DNA from 2 places in the Staphylococcus sp. 11262D007BW genome. Region 1 is predicted to be linked to the other one. Evidence: predicted binding sites of a transcription regulator. Region 1 holds the regulator's gene; the other holds the start of a gene.

What was found. Region 1 encodes NrdR, which represses ribonucleotide reductase genes. Its sites were predicted from a motif close to AACACNATATATNGTGTT; they were not measured.
Region 2: the regulator NrdR is predicted to act here: its motif matches at 3,731-3,748, upstream of nrdD (anaerobic ribonucleoside-triphosphate reductase).

The regions. Positions count from the first base shown of each region.
Region 1 is NZ_JBPWPJ010000001.1:1,094,977-1,106,030, forward strand. Features, by position in the region: gene rplT (50S ribosomal protein L20) at 1-12, opposite strand, end outside; gene rpmI (50S ribosomal protein L35) at 82-282, opposite strand; gene infC (translation initiation factor IF-3) at 305-832, opposite strand; ribosomal protein L20 leader region at 856-991, opposite strand; gene ACEE93_RS05360 (amino acid permease) at 1,033-2,538, opposite strand; lysine riboswitch at 2,791-2,963, opposite strand; gene thrS (threonine--tRNA ligase) at 3,013-4,950, opposite strand; gene dnaI (primosomal protein DnaI) at 5,291-6,214, opposite strand; gene ACEE93_RS05375 (replication initiation and membrane attachment family protein) at 6,214-7,578, opposite strand; gene nrdR (transcriptional regulator NrdR) at 7,582-8,049, opposite strand; gene ACEE93_RS05385 (glyceraldehyde-3-phosphate dehydrogenase) at 8,248-9,246, opposite strand; gene coaE (dephospho-CoA kinase) at 9,591-10,214, opposite strand; gene mutM (bifunctional DNA-formamidopyrimidine glycosylase/DNA-(apurinic or apyrimidinic site) lyase) at 10,231-11,054, opposite strand, start outside.
Region 2 is NZ_JBPWPJ010000001.1:1,887,130-1,898,183, reverse strand. Features, by position in the region: gene ACEE93_RS09310 (DM13 domain-containing protein) at 865-1,332, shown strand; gene ACEE93_RS09305 (DoxX family membrane protein) at 1,426-1,887, shown strand; gene ACEE93_RS09300 (response regulator transcription factor) at 1,862-2,551, shown strand; gene ACEE93_RS09295 (sensor histidine kinase) at 2,548-3,579, shown strand; gene nrdD (anaerobic ribonucleoside-triphosphate reductase) at 3,789-5,639, shown strand; gene nrdG (anaerobic ribonucleoside-triphosphate reductase activating protein) at 5,636-6,172, shown strand; SAM riboswitch class I at 6,880-6,977, shown strand; gene ACEE93_RS09280 (O-acetylhomoserine aminocarboxypropyltransferase/cysteine synthase family protein) at 7,040-8,323, shown strand; gene ACEE93_RS09275 (hypothetical protein) at 8,331-8,495, shown strand; gene ACEE93_RS09270 (type 1 glutamine amidotransferase domain-containing protein) at 8,551-9,237, shown strand; gene ACEE93_RS09265 (metal ABC transporter solute-binding protein, Zn/Mn family) at 9,399-10,418, shown strand; gene ltrA (group II intron reverse transcriptase/maturase) at 11,010-11,054, shown strand, end outside.

The sequences.
Region 1 (11,054 bases):
AACACGTGGCATAGTAAATTCCTCCTTTATAATTTATGATATATCGTCATATCATAATTCAAATTCATTTAATTTAGTTGATTATTTAACGTATGTTAATAATTGTTTTACGCGTTTTGCATCACCTTTAGAAACAAGTGTTGCTTTACGTAATTTACGTTTTTGTTTAGTTGATTTGTTCGCAAATAAGTGAGATGTGTATGCTCTAGAACGTTTAAATTTACCTGATCCAGTTCTTTTAACACGTTTCGCAGCTCCACGATGAGTTTTCATTTTAGGCATAGTAATATCCTCCTATATTCTTTTATTTTTCATTTACTGGTGCTAACATAAGGAACATTTGGCGACCTTCCATTTTAGGTTTTTGCTCAATTGTTGCAATGTCTTTGCATTCTTCAGCAAACTTTTCTAAAACGCGTTGGCCAATTTCTTTATGTGTAATTGCACGTCCTCTGAAACGAATAGAAACTTTACATTTGTCACCTTTTGATAAGAACTTACGCCCGTTCTTCAACTTCGTATTAAAGTCATGCTCCTCAATCGTTGGACTAAGGCGAATTTCTTTAACATTGATGACTTTTTGTTTCTTTTTCATTTCTTTTTCTTTTTTCTGTTGCTCGTATTTATATTTTCCGTAATCCATAATACGCGCAACAGGTGGTTTAGCATTTGGTGCAACAATCACAACGTCTAAACCAATACGATCAGCCATTTCTAAAGCTTCACGTTTTGATTTGACACCGATTTGATCACCATTTTGACCAATAAGACGTAATTCTTTTGCACGAATCTTTTCATTCACTTGAGTTTGATCCTTAGCTATGGTTGACACCTCCCATAAGTTTACGAATGGTCCAAGTACAAAAAAAGCGAGGATATACTATCCCCGCTTCTAATAACAACATGATTCATTTCACATGTCAGTATCGTTAACCTGCCAACAGCTATTGCGTCGCTACAGGTGAGAAGCGGGTTGCTTCTACTTGGTCCGTTTCGTATTCAACAAAAACAACTATACCAACATTTTAAAATTTAGTCAACCTTTTTCTGAAAGTTTTTCTCATCCATTGTCACGTCTTGGTCTAGATTCACTTTGTCTAAAGGAATTAGCTTTGTTTTATATCTCACTTTGTGATAGATGAAAAAGATTAAAAAGATTGGAATACCCATATAAGTGATAAGGAAACGATTTAAATCAAAATCACCTTGTGTAATAAGATCCACATCTTGACCAATTATGACAATAATACACAGTATAAAGGCAAGAATAGGACCAAATGGGAATAACTTAGCATGGTATTTCAACTTACCTATATCGTAATTTTGCGCCTCAAATGCTTTTCGGAAACGATAATGGCTGATAGCAATACCTAACCATGCAATAAAACCAGTTAACCCACTCGCTGCAACAATATATTCATAAGCATTACCACTTAAATTTTGCACAAGGAAGATTAAAACAACAATGCCTGCAGTTGTTAACATCGAAATAAGTGGCGTACCATTTTTATTTGTTTTTCCAAATGCTTTTGCAGCTAATCCATCTTTACTCATAGAATATAACATTCTCGTACTCGCATACATTCCTGAGTTACCGGCAGATAATACTGATGTTAAAATAACAGCATTCATAAATGATGCGGCAAAAGCAAGACCCGCATTTTTAAATACTAAAGTAAACGGAGAAGTTGCAATATCTTCTTCTCCTCCCATTAATGCTGGGCTATCATAAGGAATTAACATACCGATAATGAAAATCGCAAAAATGTAGAATAATAAAATACGCCAAAATACTTGTTTAATCGCTTTTGGTACTGCTCTTTCTGGATTTTCAGACTCACCTGCAGTAATACCTACAAGTTCTGTACCTTGGAAAGAGAAGCCTGCAATTAAAAACACACCAAAAATAACAAGTAAGTTACCACCAAATCCATCACCTAGCAATGGCGCATCGCCTGTTGTAAAGACATCAAATCCAACAGCACTGCCGCCCATAATACCAAAAATTGTAAGAACACCAACAATCAAGAAAATAATTACAGTAATTACTTTAATGAAAGCAAACCAATATTCACTCTCACCATAAACTTGAACTGATAAGGCATTCAAACCAAAAATAATGAGCATAAACAGACAGCTCCATGCCCAAGCTGGAAGAAATTGCAGCGGTTCCCAATACTGAATAACTTGGGCTGCAATCGTTACATCGGCAGCGACCGTAATAACCCAGTTAAACCAGTAATTCCAACCTAAGGCAAAACCGAGAGATGGATCTACAAAGCGCGTTGCGTATGTACTAAAAGATCCTGAAACTGGTAAGTATGTAGCCATTTCTCCTAATGATGTCATTAAGAAAAAGACCATTACACCGATAATAGTGTAACCTAATAGCGCACCAAGTGGGCCAGCATCATGTACTGCACCACCAGACGTCATAAAGAGCCCGGTTCCTATTGCACCACCAATTGCTATCATCGAAATGTGTCGATCTTTTAAATGACGTTGGACGCCATTTTGATTATTATTTTCGTTACTCATATTTTTATCCTTTCCTTTACTTAGAGGATAGACAACTCTGATTCAACGAGTATAAAACGTTGTATACTTAAATGAAGTTAGGAGGTTAAGACATCTACTCGATAAACTAACCTCATTTACAGTATTTCTTACCCTATTCAACATTTGTAAACCTATAATAATACTATGATTCAAATGAAATAAGGAACAGCGCCTTTCAAAATATTTGGTTTAATTAAAAAGGTTGCACCAAACTGATGCAACCTTTAAATCATCAATAGTAGCGCATCACAAATGTGACAGTCTAGTTCCTTTCGAATACTAGCCCAACAATAAAAGTTGATAGCCTTTTATCATTTCGGCATTGCTACCTTTCACCTGTTCAACCTCTGTACTATCTTACTTCTGACAAGTTACTCTTTAACAATGCATCCTCTAACTAAATCTCTATATAATTTATATTCAATATACACTAATTTAAGTGATATCGCAAGCTTATCTCTGTTTCTTTAGACGAATTTCATCAACTAAGTCCCAAATAAATGTATCTTTTTCTACAGTTTCTTGATCTTTTGAACCGTATTTACGGACGTTCACTTCATTATTTTCTACTTCTTTATCCCCTACTACAATTTGATAAGGGATTTTTTTCATTTGTGCTTCTCGAATTTTGTAACCCATTTTTTCGTTACGATCATCGATATTAACACGTACACCTTGTGATTTTAATTCATCTTGAATTTGTCTTGCATAATCATAATGTAAATCAACATTTACCGGAATGATTTCAACTTGTTGTGGTGCAAGCCAAGTTGGGAATGCCCCTTTTGTTTCTTCTGTTAAAAAGGCTACAAAACGTTCCATTGTTGAAACCACACCACGGTGAATCACAACTGGTTGATGTTGCTCACCATCTTGACCAATATATGTGAGTTCAAATTTTTTCGGTAGTAAAAAGTCTAGTTGTGCAGTTGATAATGTTTCTTCTTTACCCATTGCAGTTTTAACTTGAACGTCTAATTTAGGGCCATAGAACGCCGCTTCTCCAATGGCTTCATCATAATCTAATTCTAATTCATCAACGGCTTCTTTTAACATTGCCTCAGCTTTATTCCACATGTCATCATCATCGTAATATTTTTCTTTATCTTCAGGATCACGATAACTTAAACGGAATTTATAATCTTTAAAGCCAAAGTCTTCATATACATCAAGAATCATTAAAACGACACGTTTGAATTCTTCTTTAATTTGGTCAGGTCTTACGAAGATATGCGCATCGTTTAAAGTCATACCTCTTACACGTTGTAAACCTGATACTGCACCACTTGCTTCATATCGATGCATTGTTCCTAATTCAGCAATACGAATTGGTAATTCACGATAAGAATGCGGTCTATTTGCGTAAACCATCATATGATGCGGACAATTCATAGGTCTTAACACCATAGATTCATCTTCATCTAATTGCATTGCTGGGAACATATCATCTTGGTAATGATCCCAGTGACCAGATGTTTTATATAAGTCTACGTTAGCGATAACCGGTGTATATACATGATCGTAACCAAGGCTCACTTCTTTATCTACAATATAACGCTCAATTTCTCGACGAATTGTAGCACCGTTTGGTAACCATAACGGTAAACCTGCACCGACAAGTTGATTGTTTGTAAATAATTCTAAATCTTTACCGATACGACGATGATCACGTTCTTTACGTTCTTCTAATAATTTAAGATGTGCTTTTAAATCTTTTTTATCGAAGAATGCTGTACCATAAATACGTTGTAACATTTTATTGTTACTATCGCCGCGCCAATATGCACCAGCTGTTGAAAGTAATTTAAATTCTTTTATTTTTGAAGTTGACGGCACATGTACACCACGACATAAATCTGTAAATTCACCTTGAGTGTAAAGTGTGACATTTTCACCTTCAGGAATTGCATCAATCAGTTCTAATTTGTATTCATCATCTTTAAAAAATGCTTTCGCTTCATCTCTTGAAACGACTTTACGTTCGATTTTATGATTTTCATCCACAATTTGACGCATTGTTTTTTCAATTTTTTCAAAGTCATCAGATGAAACTTTCTCATCCATATCAAAGTCATAATAAAACCCACCATCAATTACTGGACCGACACCAAATTTTACGTCTCCATATAGACGTTTAAGCGCTTGCGCCATAAGATGGGCAGTTGAATGTCTTAACACTTCTAACGCTTCATCGGAACCTGGTGTGATAATTTCTAAATCGCCATCTTCTTCTAATGGACGTGTTAAATCTACCATTTTTTGATTATATTTACCTGCTACTGCTTTTTTACGTAATCCTGGACTAATAGATTGGGCAATCTCTTCAGTTGTTGTACCTTTATCGAACGCTTTTTCATTACCATCTGGAAAACGAACGTTAATTTGTGACATAGTCATTCCTCCTCATCATTTGCAATGATATTAAACGTAAAAAAACCTCATCCCAAACAAGGGACGAGGTTGTCGTGTTACCACCCTATTTTAAGACAATAGCCATATATCCTCATCTTAGGAAATACATCGAAAACAACTACTGTCTCTTCTCTACTTAAGATAACGGTCTTGAGCCGGGTATTCATTACAAATACCTATCTAAAGGGAGTAATATCTCAATATATTGGTTACATTCTCAACGACAGCAACTCTCTGTACAACAGGGAAAAAGATACCATGTCCTTACTATTTAATATCATATTGACTTACTTCTATTATAACGCTTATTTTTTATTTATCAATGCTCACGATAATTTTTTCCTTCTAATAGATAAGGTGTACTTAGTGTTTTAATACGTTCCATTATACGTTTTGCCTTTAATTTATCGTTATCATATCTAGTATCTGCTAAATGCTCTTCTAATTCTTCAAAGTTTAAATTTGAGCTAAAAAATGTAGGTAATTGTTGTATCATTCGATAATGCAAAATAGGTCCTAACACTTCATCACGTACCCAAGACGTCATATCTTCTGCACCAATATCATCTAAAAATAGAACTTTTGCATCTCGAACTTCTTGTATTTTTTTAGCAGTTGTACCATCTTTAAAACCATTTTTTAAAGTGCGAATATATTCCGGCACATAAATAATTGTTGATGGTACATGATTATGTTTCAGTTCATTGGCAATCGCACCAAGAATAAACGATTTTCCTGTACCGAATTCACCATATAAGTAATAGCCTTTTACTGTTTTACCTTCAATGATGGCATCTGTTAAATCATCCAATTGCATCGCTAATTCTAAGCGACTACGCCAATCCATCCATATATCCTTAATTTTGGCATTTAATGTATCAGGATGCATATGAAAAGAAGTAATCATACTATTTGTCCGTTTTTCTTCATCGTGTTGAATCTTACATGGACAAGGTTTATAACGAATTTTGATAGATTGATTTTCGATATACAGTTCAGGAATATGACCTTTTACAAAGTTTGGGCAATTTTCATACGTGTGATTGTCTGTATAACTTTTTTCTTGGTCTTTATACTCTTGTAATATATTTAAATCACGATCAATCATCTGAGACGTCACTTCTGATTGATGCGCTTCTAAAAATTGCTTCACATCAGGGTCATTCAATACTTGGCGTTTGATTTTTTCAATACGCTTCTCGATATCAGAATGCTTCCCTATTATTTGATTAAAATGTTGCATTAGCGTTCACCTGCTCGACGTTTGTTTTTTAATTTCTCTAAGAAGGCCGCTTTATCTTTCGCTAAAGCTTCTTGATCTTCTTCCTTATGTTCAAACTCTTCCGGATGCGTAATCCAACGCGGTTGTTTAGGTTGTTGCTTAGAATATTTCGATGGTTTAGAAGATTTGGCCGTCTCGTAGGATTTTTGTTGAGCTTTTTCCTGATTTTTTTGAATCTCCATTGCTTTTTGGTAAGCTGATTTTGCATCTGTTACGCCACTTTTTTTCCAAGTAGAAGCAACGGAAAAGACATATTTTTCCGGTAAGTTATTATCTGTTTTTTGCATTACAAATTGTAACAAAATGTTAATGACCCCAAAACTAAATCCTTCTCTTTGCATCAATTCTTCAATCATTTGTTTTTGATACTTAGGTGGTTCTGAGCCTCCATATGATGTCAACATAGCAATTGGACTTGTTTGATCCATTAATTCAAACCATTCATCCCAATTTTTAACATGCACTGATTCTTTGGCCGATTGATCCTCATTCACCTGTTGTGTCTTTAATGAAGGGAGTTGTTGATTGTTTTCGATTAAATAGTAATTTTGAGCTTGTTTTCGTAAATCTGTTAAAGATAACGTTTGGTCACTATTGAGTGATTTTAAAATAATCGTTTTCATCACATCAGGTGATAAGCGATAGAGTGTGGCTAATTGAATAATCATCGTTTTATTAGGTTCAGTAAGTATATGTTGACCGATATAATGCGACTGAAGCATATCAGCTAAAAGGTCAAAATCAAAATCAACATCTGTTAAATCTACCCCATTATATTCCGTCTCTTTCAATGCATGATCACGATTAAATGGTACCTGTTTTGGCACTTTAAATACATCCGTAAATTTTTTCGTCACTTCTGTATAACCTGTTTTATCAAAGTGCTTCGGTAAAAATTGTTTTTTTAACTGATGATAACGTTGGGGCCCTACTACTTCATAAAAATAAATGGATAACATCGGATCATTAAAAAAAGATTGCGCAGAAGGTGGTGGTAATAATTCATATACAAATTGAGTAGATTGATCTGAATGTTTAACATATGTTTTAACTAAACCAATACCTTCTAATAAATCGAGTGATGATCTAAAATCACTCAAATTCATTTTAAGTTCAGCCATAGCAACATAATGCGTCACACCTTCATCAAAAGTAATATCCTTAAATTGATTTAAAAATTGATAAATACCGATGGCTTGTGCACCTATGAGCGGTGTAAATAAGCGCGACAATATTTCAAGATGACGCGTTTCAAATTGAAATTGGCGCACAACAATAAACCCATCATGTGGATTTAATCCGTTTTGATAGTTTACAAATGACATATACTATTCACTCCGCTTATTTTCATTTAAAATGCCTTGCATTGATTCTAATAATTGATTGACATCTTTAAATTCACGATATACTGACGCAAAACGAACGTACGACACTTGATCGACATTCATTAAAAGATTCATCACCATTTCTCCAATATCTCTTGAAGACACTTCAGCAATACCATCTTCTCTTAGACGCCATTCTACATTATTTGTAATATCTTCTAACTGTTGAAACCGCACCGGTCTTTTCTCACATGAACGCACAAGTCCATCAAGTATTTTTTCTCGGCTAAATTGTTCTCTCGTCCCATCTTTTTTAACGACAATCAGTGGACTTGCTTCTATATGTTCAAAAGTTGTGAAACGTGTACCGCAATGTTCACATTCTCTTCTTCTTCTAATCGCATTCATATCATCTGCATGTCTAGAATCTACTACTCTAGATTGCGTATGATTACATTTTGGACATTTCACGACTCTGTCACCTTCTTACTCTTTAATTTTGTTTAATTATACTATAAACGAAACGATATCAAAAGTTGTTAAATTGTATCGTTATTTTAAATAAGGTGCTAACGAGTAGCAGTTCAAACAAAAAAGGTTTAAAGTACAGAGTCCTTTTTCATGAGTACTCTGACCTTAAACCCGTTTATATATTAATGATATCTCAAATTATAATTGTTGAGCAATTTGTTCTAATACGTCTACTACGCGTGTTGAATAACCCCATTCATTATCGTACCATGCTAACACTTTGACCTTAGAATCTTCCATTACCATAGTAGATGGTGCGTCGATAATTGCTGAATGTGAATCCGTGTTAAAGTCATCTGATACAAGTGGTGCTTCCGAAACATCAATGACACCATCTAAATCATGTTCTTTAAATGCTTTATTAACTTCTTCTGATGTTACTGTTTGATTTAAATCAACGACTAAATCTACTAAAGATACGTTTTTAGTTGGTACACGTAAAGCCATACCGTGTAATTTACCTTCTAATTCTGGTAATACTAATGCTAATGCTTTTGCTGCACCTGTTGAAGTTGGAATAATACTTTCAAATGCTGCACGCGCACGTCTTAAATCTTTGTGTGGATTATCTAAATTATTTTGGTCATTTGTGACTGCATGTACTGTTGTCATTAGTCCATTTTTAATACCAAATTGATCTTTTAATACTTTAGCTACAGGCGCTAAACAGTTTGTAGTACATGATGCATTACTAAATATGTCATACTGATTAACATCTAGTGCGTCATCATTAACCCCTTTTACAATTGTTTGTACGTCTCCACCTTTAGATGGGCCAGTTAAAATAACTTTTTTCGCACCTGCTTTAATATGGGCAACCGCTTTATCTCCATGATTAAATTTACCAGTTGCTTCAACCACAATATCTATACCGAGATCACGCCATGGTAGGTTTTCTGGATTTCTATCTGAAACAAGTTTAATTTCTTTGCCATCTACTTTTATACCATTGTTTAACGCCTCTACTTCTTTGTCAAAACGTCCATGAGTCGTATCATATTGAATAAGGTGGGCAATTGTTTCAGATGGATAGCTTGCGTTAATTGCTACTACATCGATATCCTCTCTGTCCAATGCAATTCTTAAAACCATACGTCCAATACGGCCTAATCCATTTATCGCAATCTTTGTCGTCATGTATAAAGCACTCCTTAAAATTATGTTATACTTATTACAAAATTAGTATAACATAATGAACTCAGAATGAAATCGTTTTCTTCAATAAATTTTACTTCTTTATTGTAAAACGTTTCATTATGATATTAAAAAAACCTCACCTACGCATGAGGGGGGTGAGACATAAAGCGCTAATGCTCTGGAAAGCCGTTTAACGGTGTCCCAAAAGCGGGATTTTCGGCAGAAAGTTCACGATTCGCCAAAATTTGAAAAACAATTTTAGCTTTTCGTTCGTTTCTGCTCAAATCCTGAACGCTTTTGTTCCAACCTCGCCCTCTCATACTTAGGTGAGGTGCTTTTGTTAATTAAGCATCTTCCTCTGAATCATAAGGTTCTAAAAATCCTTTTTCTACTAATATTTTTTCGAGGTTTTGCTTTAATTCTAATTTTGTACCTAAATTATCAATGACGACATCCGCCATTCTACTTTTCTTATCGATTGAGACTTGACTATAAATGCGTGCTTTAGCATCTTCAATGGATAATTGATTTCGTTCCATTAATCGATCAATTTGAATAGGTTCAGAAGCATAGACTAACCATACTTCATCTACAGTGTCTTCGAGTTGATTTTCAAATAATAAAGGAATATCCATAATGACATCGTGACCTTCTTCTAAATAACGATCACGTGCTTCAGACATAATTTGATTGACGATAGGATGTACAATTTGGTTAAGTTGTTCTCGTTTTTCGTCGTCATAAAAAACAATATCACCAATATATTGACGATTCATTTCACCATCTTCATTGATTGCTTCTTTACCAAATGTTTCACGTACAGCTTCAAGTCCTTTTGACCCTTTTTCAACAGCTTTACGTGAAGCAACATCTGCATCTACAATTTTAAAACCGTGTATTTGGAGTAATTCTGCTACAGTCGACTTCCCTGTCGCAATTCCTCCTGTTAGTCCAATAACTTTTGGCATCTTTTCACTCTTCCTTTTAATTTTGACAGTTTGGACAGTAATGAGTATTACGTCCTCCAATAACATCTGTATGAATGGGATTTAAACAGACTGGACATTCAGACTGCTTATATACGGATAAATGATCTTGCATGGTACCACGCTGACCATCACTATGCACATAGTCAGATACGCTTGTACCACCGTAATCGATTCCCATCTGTAAAACGCGAATAATACTTTGAAATAAACGTTTCCGCTTATCTAATGTTAGCGATTGCGCTTGCGTATGAGGATCAATTTGTGCATTAAATAAAGCCTCACATGCATATATATTACCACAACCTGCTACAACTTTATGATCTAAAATCATTTGTTTAATTGGCATACGCTGATATTTTTTATCATTAAATTGTTTTAAAAAATGCGCTTCCGCTTCTTTTGAAAACGGTTCTGGTGCTATATCTAATATGGAAGGATACTCCGATAATGTTTGAACATTCCGCAACTCTCCAAAACGTCTCACATCTGAATAAACAAGCAATTGACCATTATCCAACTCTAAAATCACGTGCCAATGCTTTTTAAAATTAGGGATAGGAATATCTTCAATATTAGAAACAACAAAAAATGCACCAGACATACCTAAATGGGCAATGACCATACGCTGATCTTGTTGTTTTTCAAGGTGCAGTAAAATATATTTACTACGTCGATCAACATGTGTAATCGTATACCCTATCGTTGCTTGTTTAAAATCGTCCAACGTCATACCTTTAATAATCGTTTCTTTACCATTAGATTTACCTAACATCACCTTTTCAGAAAAAACGACATTTTGAATTTGGTGATGCGTGATTA
Region 2 (11,054 bases), 790 kb from region 1:
TGCGCCTCCTTTATACATTAATCTTCAATAACCTTAATAGCATAACACGATGAATCGATTGAATACAAAATCAGTATAAACAGCTAAATTTTAACTCATTATGAGATTACTATTAGGATAAGGTTTATATGAAGTTTAAAATTTATTTCAAAAGATATGTTATCTTATGCTTGGGAGTGTTTTGATTGGGAGCAAATCTTGATAAAGGAATTTCTTACAACGAAAATTATAAGCTATTACATTAATCATCTTATAATTGAGAGGTATCTTTAATGGCGCCGCATATATTTATGTTTTTAATAACAATTTCAGTTATATCTTACATTATTTACTCCATTATAAAGAATAAAGCTGTAATAAACGTTTTCATAGCTGTAATTATACAATCAATTTTATTATTTATAATTAGGTTTTTTTGGTTGAAACAATCATTTAGTGATTCATTTGCTTCCTCTTTTGATTTATTAACTATAATTATATTGATTATATACTGTATTTATAAACTTACTAAAAAGAATAAACATAATTAACGGATGGCTACTGACGCATCATTGTGTTAAATATCCGAAGAAAGAAGGACGATTTTCAAAAATAAAGTTGAAAATCGTTCTTTTTATATGAACCTGAGAACTCTTAATAAAATCCAAGAGCGATTTTCTTTTTAAGAAAAAGGTTCGCCTACTCGCATGCATACGTGCACTAATTTACTTCGCTCATAGTGCACGTAATCACATCGAATCCTAACCGCAGCACTCCACACTTTATTTAATATTTTATTAAGAATTGTTAAGGGATGGTTTATGTTATTTCGATTGGATTGGTTTTATGATTAGGGTGTAAATTAAATCGAAAGAAGGAATGACAATGAAGGTTAAGATGACGTTATTAGCGAGTACTTTGGCGACGGCTATGGTATTAGGTGCGTGTGGTAATGATGCTATGAAAGAATCGAAAGAAGATACGAATTCAAAAATGGAAATGAAAGATCAGAAAGAAATGAAAGATCAAAAAATGGATGAAAACTCTAGTGATGGCATGATGAAAATGGGCATGTTCAAAGGCGACAATGAAATGGAAGTGAAAGGAAAAGCGGAAATTAAAGATAACAAATTAATGTTAACGGATTTCTCATCTTCTAAAGGTCCAGATTTACATGTCTACTTAACAAATGATAATGATATTGAAAAAGGTATGAAAGTAGCGCCGGTTAAATACGATGAAGCAACACAAACGTTTGATTTAAAAGATATTAATCCTGAAGACTACAATACTGTCACAATTTATTGCGACAAGGCACATGTTGTGTTTGGTTCTGCAGCTTTAGATCAGTAATTCAAAATAAAATGAAGGGAACGTGGCATTCGGAAGTGACTAAAGCACATGAGTCATCACAATGTCACGTTTTTTTAGACAGAGAGAGCGGTGTTGAAAATGATATATAAAATAATGATTTTATTGTTACGCGTTGGTGCAGGATTTTATATTTTAATGCAAGGTTATGAAAAATTAACAGGTGGCTTTGCGATTGATGGATTGGTTTCTGTCATTCGAGACAATCAGGATTCACCGGCATGGTACAAAGCATTATTTGAAACAGTGATTGCTCATAACCTTGAATTATTTAAATGGGCCGTACAATTAGGAGAGATTGCCATCGGACTCGGTTTAATTTTAGGGATTATGTCCTACACGGCAAGTGCTTTTGGTGTGTTCATTATGGTAAATTATATTTTAGCTGATATGATTTTTACTTATCCACTTCAACTTGTTGTGTTTGTCATTTTGCTGATGAATCGACGGACGTTAGAGCAAATAAGTTTGAATCATTTCATCAAGCGTAAAACGATAAGGAATGATAACAATGGCACATATTCTCATAGTGGATGATGAACAAGACATTCGAGAGATTTGTAAAACGTATTTTGAGTATGAAGGATTTCAAGTCACTATAGCAAATAATGGACAACAAGCTTTGGAAGCACTCGACACACATATTGATGTTATGGTCATAGATATTATGATGCCTGAAGTGGACGGGTATACAGTTGTAAAAACGATGAAAGAACGTGGGTTAGATATTCCCTATATGTATTTAACAGCCAAAACGAGTGAACATGATACAATTTACGGCTTAATGTTAGGGGCGGATGATTATATTAAAAAACCATTTAGCCCGAGAGAACTAGTGATACGCGTTAAAAATTTACTACATCGTGTGAATACGGTCACTGTCGCACCTAAAGCGGTTATTCAATGTGGTCGGTTAACCCTCAACAACTCAACAAAAGAGGTAATGGTAGGAGAACAGCCAATTGCATTTCGAATTAAAGAATTCGAACTATTGTGGCATTTTGCCTCACACGAATCTGAAGCATTATCTAAAACAGATCTTCTTGAACAAGTGTGGGGATATGATTATTTTGAAGATATGAATACACTTAATGTTCACATTCATCGTATCCGTGAAAAGTTAGAACAACATCATTATGACGACTATCGCATTGAAACGGTGTGGGGGTTAGGCTACAAGTTTCAGAAGGTGAGCTCATGACATTACGTAAACAACTCGTCGTTTCGTTCATTGTAACGATTAGTCTCACAACGGTTTTATTTTATATTTTGTATAAATTGATGTGGTTTGATGGTCGTTTTGCGATATTTCTAACGCTTTGTTCGTTATTATCAGCAATGGTGACGCTCGTGCTTGGCTTGTTTTTTACTGTGCCCACCATTAAAAAGATTGAACGATTAAATGACCAAACGCAAAAGGTGGCAGAAGGGCATTTCGATGTGACTGGTTTAAATATTCGAAGTCCGAGAGAAATTCAAGAACTGAGTATGTCGTTTGATCAAATGGTTACAAAAATTCAAAAACAAATGGCTATGATTAAAGAGGAACAAGAAGAAAAAATACAGCTTATTCAAAATTTAGCCCATGATTTGAAGACACCTTTGGCCAGTATCAAGTCTTATTCAGAAGGGTTAAAAGATGGCATTATTCATGGAGACCAAGCGACGCAAAAAGCATATGGTGTGTTGATTGAACAAGCTGATCGATTATCACAAATGTTTGATGAGCTAACGGATGTGATGACTATTAATCACTCAATGCATACCTCCACGCTGATTCATATGGATCAACTGTTGTTGCCTATTTTAGAATCCTATGCACAACGTTTACAACAAGAACAGCGCACGTTGAATGTGGATATTGATAAACATATTGCGCCATTTCATCAAAATCAACAAGCGCTTGAACGTATTTTAATGAACATTATGGATAATGCATTAAAGTTTTCAGAAGCGGGAACGTCAATTGATATTCGGGTAACGCAAACAGAGGATCACGATATTGCGATTGCGATAACAGATCAGGGCATCGGTATTGCCGAAACAGATTTACCTCGCATTTTTGAGCGTACTTATCGCGTAGAACAGTCTCGCCATAAAACAACAGGTGGCTCAGGTTTAGGCTTGTATATTGCGAAAACACTTAGTGAACAACTAGAAGGCAATATCAAAGTGGATAGTGAACTTGGCCACGGCACGACGATGACCGTTTATGTGCCCACGAAATAACGTCAATAAAAACAGTTGAACCTAGGTCTCAAATAGTATTTTTGAAATATAACATTACATTATTCAACCATTTAAATGTTGTGCTATTTTATGTTCACATAATGTTTGAAAAGAAATGACAAATTGGTTAACGGGCTTATTTTAATTTGAATGTACTATATATAGTGTCTAGTATTAAAATTAGATACTATATGTAGGAGAGATGTGAGATGAAGCAATTAGAAAAAGCACTAGAAGGTCTCATGACTAAAGATCCTAAAGTGGTCAACGAAAATGCGAATAAAGACAGCGCTACGTTCTCGACAATGAGAGATTTAACCGCTGGCGTTGTATCTAAAGTGTATGCGCTCGATCAGTTGTTACCTAAACATGTTGCAGAGGCACATCAATCGGGTGATATACACTTTCATGATTTAGATTATCATCCATTTCAACCACTAACGAATTGTTGTTTAATCGACGCTGAAGGAATGCTTGCGAACGGGTTTCAAATTGGTAACGCCCAAGTAACCTCTCCAAAGTCAATACAAACAGCGACAGCCCAATTAGTACAAATCATCGCCAATGTGTCTAGTAGTCAATACGGCGGCTGTACCATTGACCGTGTCGATGAATTACTCAGTACATATGCACGTTATAATCAAGAAAAACATACACAAACAGCAGCTCAATTTGTGGCCCCTGATCAACGTGAAACGTATATTGATCAACAAGTAACGGCTGACATTCAAGACGCAATCGAAAGTTTAGAATATGAAATTAATACGTTGTATACATCAAATGGCCAAACGCCTTTTGTAACGTTAGGATTTGGGCTAGGAGAAGATGAATTAAGTCGTAAAATTCAACAAGCGATTTTACAAACCCGCATTAAAGGACTAGGGAAAGATAGGATTACTGCTATTTTCCCAAAACTGGTCTTTTCGATTAAAAAAGGGACTAATTTTGCACCGGAAGATCCCAATTATGATATAAAACAATTGGCTTTAAAATGTTCAATGAAACGCATGTATCCTGATATTTTAAATTATGATAAAACGGTAGAATTACTTGGTGATTTTAAAGCACCGATGGGATGTCGTTCTTTTTTACCGGCATGGCACAATGACCAAGGAGCGCATGAGAATAATGGGCGATGCAATTTAGGTGTAGTGACCTTAAATTTACCTAGAATCGCAATAGAATCTGAGGGTGATAAAGCACGATTTTGGACGATTTTTCATAAACGGATGCAGGTGCTACATGATGCATTAGTGTACCGTATTACACGTGTACGACAAGCCACACCTGATAATGCACCAATTTTATATCAAAGTGGCGCTTTTAAGCATCGATTAGACCCAACAGAAGACGTCTTTTCATTATTTAAGGAAAAACGTGCGACGATTTCGATGGGGTATATCGGTTTATATGAAACAGCGACTGTGTTTTATGGGGCAGATTGGGAAACAAACCCTGAAGCGAAACAATTTACATTGGAAATTTTAAAAGAAATGCAAACCTACCAATATCAATGGACAGAGGAAGAAGATGTATGGTTCAGTATCTATAGTACGCCAAGTGAGTCCTTGACCGATCGTTTCTGTCGTTTAGATTATGACCGTTTTGGTGAGATACCTAATATAACGGATAAAGGATATTATCAAAACTCTTTCCATTACGATGTACGTAAAGACGTGACGCCATTTGAAAAGCTCGATTTTGAAAAAGATTATCCTTATTATGCGAGTGGCGGTTATATTCATTATTGTGAATATCCAAAATTGGATCATAATGTGAAAGCGCTAGAGGCTGTATGGGATTATGCGTATGATCGTGTTAGTTATCTAGGTACCAACATTCCGATTGATCGTTGTTATGAGTGTGGGTTTGAAGGTGATTTTGATACAACCCCTCATGGCTATCAATGTCCAAATTGTGGTAATGATGATCCATCGACAGTCGATGTGGTAAAACGGACATGTGGTTATTTAGGCAACCCAGTGCAACGTCCAACTATTGAGGGGCGTCATAAAGAAATGTGCGCACGTGTTAAACATATGAAGGTGCCTAAATCATGATCGCTGAAGCCATTCGACAAGGTTCTGGTTATATTGCCAAAATTGAACATCATAGTTTTGTAGATGGAGAAGGCGTACGGTGTAGTGTGTATGTATCAGGTTGTCCATTTCAATGTCCAGGATGTTATAACGTGGCAGCGCAACATTTTCGATATGGCGCACCTTTTGTCGATGAAATGATTGACGATATTTTGGAAGCATGTGCACCAGATTATATTAGCGGATTGAGTATTTTAGGTGGCGAACCATTTTGTAATTTAAAGGTAACGAGCGCGTTAATTGAAGCGTTTCGTGAGCGATTTGGTAAGACAAAATCTATTTGGGTATGGTCAGGTTTCCAATTCGAGTGGCTATGGCGTGATAGCCAACGACGTCCACTTTTAGAAAAAGTAGATGTCCTCGTTGATGGAATGTTTATTCAACATTTATATCGGCCGAACCTTCCATATAAAGGTTCGCTCAATCAACGGGTCATTCATATCCCTACATACCGCCGAACCCATAACCTATCAAAAGCAATATATATTGAGTAGAGGAAGTAATGATAAAGGGGAAATGATTAGATATATTTAAAGTTATTAACACCTTTATGACTCGTATTTCTCAGTGATTAAAGTAATAGTGATTGCACCTTTACGCCTCGCGTTTCTAGGCGCCTCACCTCAACTAATTTTGTCTTTTATAGAATGTTAAATAAGAAGACAAAATGGATTTTCGGTTTCGGCTCTATGCCAAAGAAGTCTCGGCTAAGGTTGCAATCAGTGGAAAGCACCTCGAAATCAAAAGTGCACCATAACCACTCAAATGTTTCTCTATGTTACTGAGCAATTATTTTAAATGGTTTCGGTTGCGAGACTCCTGACAGATCACGCCGAAGTGAGAAATCCTAAAGGATGATTTATGAACATAGTGAATTACGTCATCCTTACACATACGAACGTTAGTGAGTAGGTGAACCTTGATTTTTCCTTAAAGTATTATGAAGGTTTGATTAGTTCGAGCGAGGCCTGTAGGAACGCGAGCAATATAGAAACCATTTAAACTAGCAATTTCCTTATGCTTAAGAAATGTTAATTCACTTGCATTTTAAAATGTTTTTAATACGGTTGAGTGGGTTTTGTTTGAAACAAAATGGTTACCGCTAAACTTTCGCATTATAATAAAAATTCAGATAAATCATTGACTTTCGAGTGTGTGTGCTATACAATGACGTTATTCTTATTTAAAACAAATGAATCATGACTTATCGCGATTGGCGGAGGGATAGGCCCGACGAAGCCAGGCAACCTATTAAGTTAGGTGCTAATTCCTACAGGTAATGAACCTGAGAGATAAGATGTCTATTTTTTAAAGTCTATCTTTTCAGGATAGGCTTTATTTTTTGTTAAGGGGGAATAGGGATGACAGATTATCAATTTGAAACGTTACAATTACACGCTGGCCAAGCAGTAGACGAACAAACCAACTCCAGAGCGTTACCAATCTATCAAACGACATCATATACGTTTGATGACACAGCACATGCGGCGGATTTATTTAGTTTACAAGAACCGGGGAATATTTATACACGGTTAATGAATCCAACGACTACGGTATTAGAGACACGTCTTGCTGAACTTGAAGGAGGCGTGGCTGGTGTAGCTGTTGCTTCTGGTATGGCGGCGATTACATATGCGATTCAATCTGTGGCACAAAGTGGCGAACATATTGTTGCGAGTGAGACTTTGTATGGTGGCACGCACACATTGTTTACGCATACATTGCCGAAATATGGTATTGAGGTCACTTTGGTTAATACAAAAGATGTTAATGATGTAAAAGAAGCTATACAGGAGAATACAAGAGGTGTATTTGTTGAAACAATAGGTAATCCTGAAGGTAATGTAGAAGATTTAGAATCACTTGCACAAATTACACAAGAAGCGGGTATACCATTAATAGTAGATAATACTTTTGCGACACCATACTTATGCCGACCGATTGAGCACGGTGCAAACATTGTCGTTCATTCTGCGACGAAGTTTATCGGCGGCCACGGTACCACAATGGGTGGTGTCATTATTGATGGGGGTAACTTTAATTGGCAAAATGGGAAGTTCCCAGCGCTGAGTGAACCAGATCCATCTTATCATGGCATCATTTTTGCAGAAGCGTTTCAAGAAGCGGCACTTGCTTTTAAAATTCGTACAACACTATTACGTGATACAGGTGCAGCATTATCACCATTTAATGCTTTTTTACTAACGCAAGGGTTAGAAACATTGTCGCTTCGTATGGAACGACATGTGGACAATGCTGAAAAAGTGGCACGTTATCTTGAACAACATCCACTTGTCACTTGGGTAAAATATGCAGGACTAGAATCAAGTGACTACTATCCATTAAAAGAACGTTATCTACCAAAAGGGGCTGGCTCTATTTTTACATTTGGTGTGAAAGGTGGCTATGAAGCAGGTCGCCAATGGATTGAAAACTTGGAATTATTTTCGTTATTAGCCAACGTAGGTGATGCGAAGTCGCTCGTGATTCATCCAGCTTCTACGACACACCAACAGCTCACTATAGAAGAACAAAAAGCAGCAGGTATCGAACCGGAAACCATCCGTTTATCGATTGGACTTGAACATATAGATGATATTATTAACGATTTAGAAAAAGCATTTAAAGCAATTGACAAGGAGTGAACTAGAAATGAATGACGCCCCAGTTAATCAAGATAATCATCTTGAACAGTTATTAACACAACGCCAAGAATGGGAAGACTACGTGCCAATTAACCAAGCCGCACAATTTTTAAAAGAAGAACAATTAGCGCACATTACACAATCGATTGATTCATTACAAGATGAAACATAAAGATGAGCAAAATGGGTAAACATAAGCAACACACTTTTAGAGAGGAAGGCTTGCTATGAAAAAGATAATGATTGTTAATACAAGTCATGATCAGTTTGATGGTTTTGATAAACCAACAGGATTGTGGTTGAGCGAACTTGTGCACTTTTATGATGTATTTAAAGATGATGCGAATTATCAAGTTGATATTTTTAATATTAATGGTGGCGCAACGCCGCTTGATCCGGTCAGTTTAAATGCTGTGACACTAGATAGTATATCTAAGGCTTATTATGATGACTCACAATTTATGAATCTTTTGCAACACTCTAAATCAATTAGTGAAGCGGATCCATCTCAATATGACGTGATTTATTTTACAGGTGGACACGGTGTCATGTTTGATTTCCCAGGTAATCCTCATATTGAAAAGGCGATTAATACCATTTATGACCGTGGAGGCATTGTCTCAACAGTTTGTCACGGTGCTTGTGCATTATTAGAAGTGAAACAGGCCAACCATCATTTCTTTATCGATGGCAAAACGTTAACCGGTTTTTCAAATGCAGAAGAAGTGCTCGCCAATCGTAAAAAGTATGTGCCATTTGCTTTAGAAACGGAATTAAAAACAAAAGATGCAACTTATCGCAAATCTAAAGTACCCATGAAAGGGCACGTAGAAGTGGATGGTCGTCTAGTGACTGGTCAAAATCCAGCTTCTGCTAAACTTGTAGCTCAAGAAGTAAAAAACTTATTATCTTAGAATAGAAACCCTTAACCATTTGAACGCCCAATGTGTTAAGGGTTTTTTATGAATATCATAAAATATGAAATAAATCTCCAAAAGACATTGCGCTTTAATAGAATATCCTTTATAATTTTAAATCGTAATGATTACTAAATGAAACTAAAGGAGAAGGACACATGATTAAAAAAGGTATAAAGTTTATGGCAACTGCAGTGTTAGCAAGTGTTGTACTCGTTGCATGTGGACAAGATAATGAACAATCATCAAGTAGCACTAAAGGCAGCTCTGATGAGGCTTTAAAAGTGACAACAACCGTTTTCCCACTGCAATCGTTTGTGGAACAGATTGGCGGAGATCATGTGGAAGTCAATTCGATCTATCCAACAGGTGCAGATTTGCATAGTTATGAGCCGTCTCAAAAAGATATTATGGATGCCAGCAAATCTGATTTATTCGTCTATACTGGGGACGATTTAGATCCTGTGGCGAAAAAAGTAGCCGGCGCAATTAAAGAAGACGATCACAAATTATCGCTTGAAGATCAAGTAGATCAATCTTCGTTATTAGCAGACGAACATGATCATGAGCACGAAGGAGAAGATCATGAAGAAGCGCATGAACATTCACATGGCGCATACGATCCACATGTATGGTTAGATCCTAAATTAGATGAAACATTTGTTAAAGAAATTCGAGATCAATTAAGCGAAAAAGATCCTGAACATAAAGAGGAATATCAAAAAAATGCCGATAACGTCTTAAAAGATTTAAAAGGATTAGACCAAGATATGAAGAAAGCAACAGAAGGTCATGAAGGTCACGCGGTATTCATTTCTCATGAATCATTAGGTTATCTTGCGAACCGTTATGGTTTCGTACAAAAAGGGGTACAAGGTTTAAATTCTGAAGACCCATCTCAAAAAGAACTAACAAATATCATTAAAGAGATTAATGACACAGGTGCGAAATACATTTTATATGAAGAAAACGTGTCTAATAAAGTGACAGATACGATTCGTAAAGAAACAGAAGCAGAGCCATTGAAATTCAATAATATGGAAGCTGTAACGAAAGATCAAAGCAAAGATGAAACTTTCCAAACATTAATGAAAGAAAACATTAAAAACATCAATAAAGCTTTAGATGAAAAAATCGAAGCAGAAGATGAGCATGACGAACACGACCATGCTCATTAAAAAAGACAGTGACCCTCGCTTGTCTTAAGAATTAAAGGTAAAATCCACGTGGATTGAGCAATCAATCACGTGGATTTTTTGTAGTGCGCCCGGCATGGGTAACATCTTGACGGTGAAAGTCCGTTACAGGCTTGGTAGTAGGAACTGTTAGCGAAGGACAAGGGTGTCCACTGCGAAGTGGAATCTGAAGGAAGTCGGACGCAAACACTCGCACTGACGAACAGAAACATCATACTAAGGCTATGTAGAATGGATGAATCTGCTATACAAGATAAAGTCCTATACTACCCGAGTTCTATATAGTAAATGATGTGGTGACATGAGTGGAAAGAGGTTACACCTTACCCGGGGAGGTCTCATAAGCGATTCGTAGAATCGTAGTAACAACGAATTATGAGAAATCAGCAGAAGTCATAGTAGGTATAAACATATCGAAGGACTGAACAATATTAAATACAAAGTAAAGAATGGAGGTTATAGATTTACGGTGTGCAGAAAACGGTTTATACCGGCAACTTATAGAAAGATAAGTAGTGGAACGAAAAAAGGATATATAAGTGTGTACAGTAAATCTTAGGTGAAATGAAAGAAATGTATCGTGAGTCTCCATCTTTGATGGAACTTGTTGTAAGACCA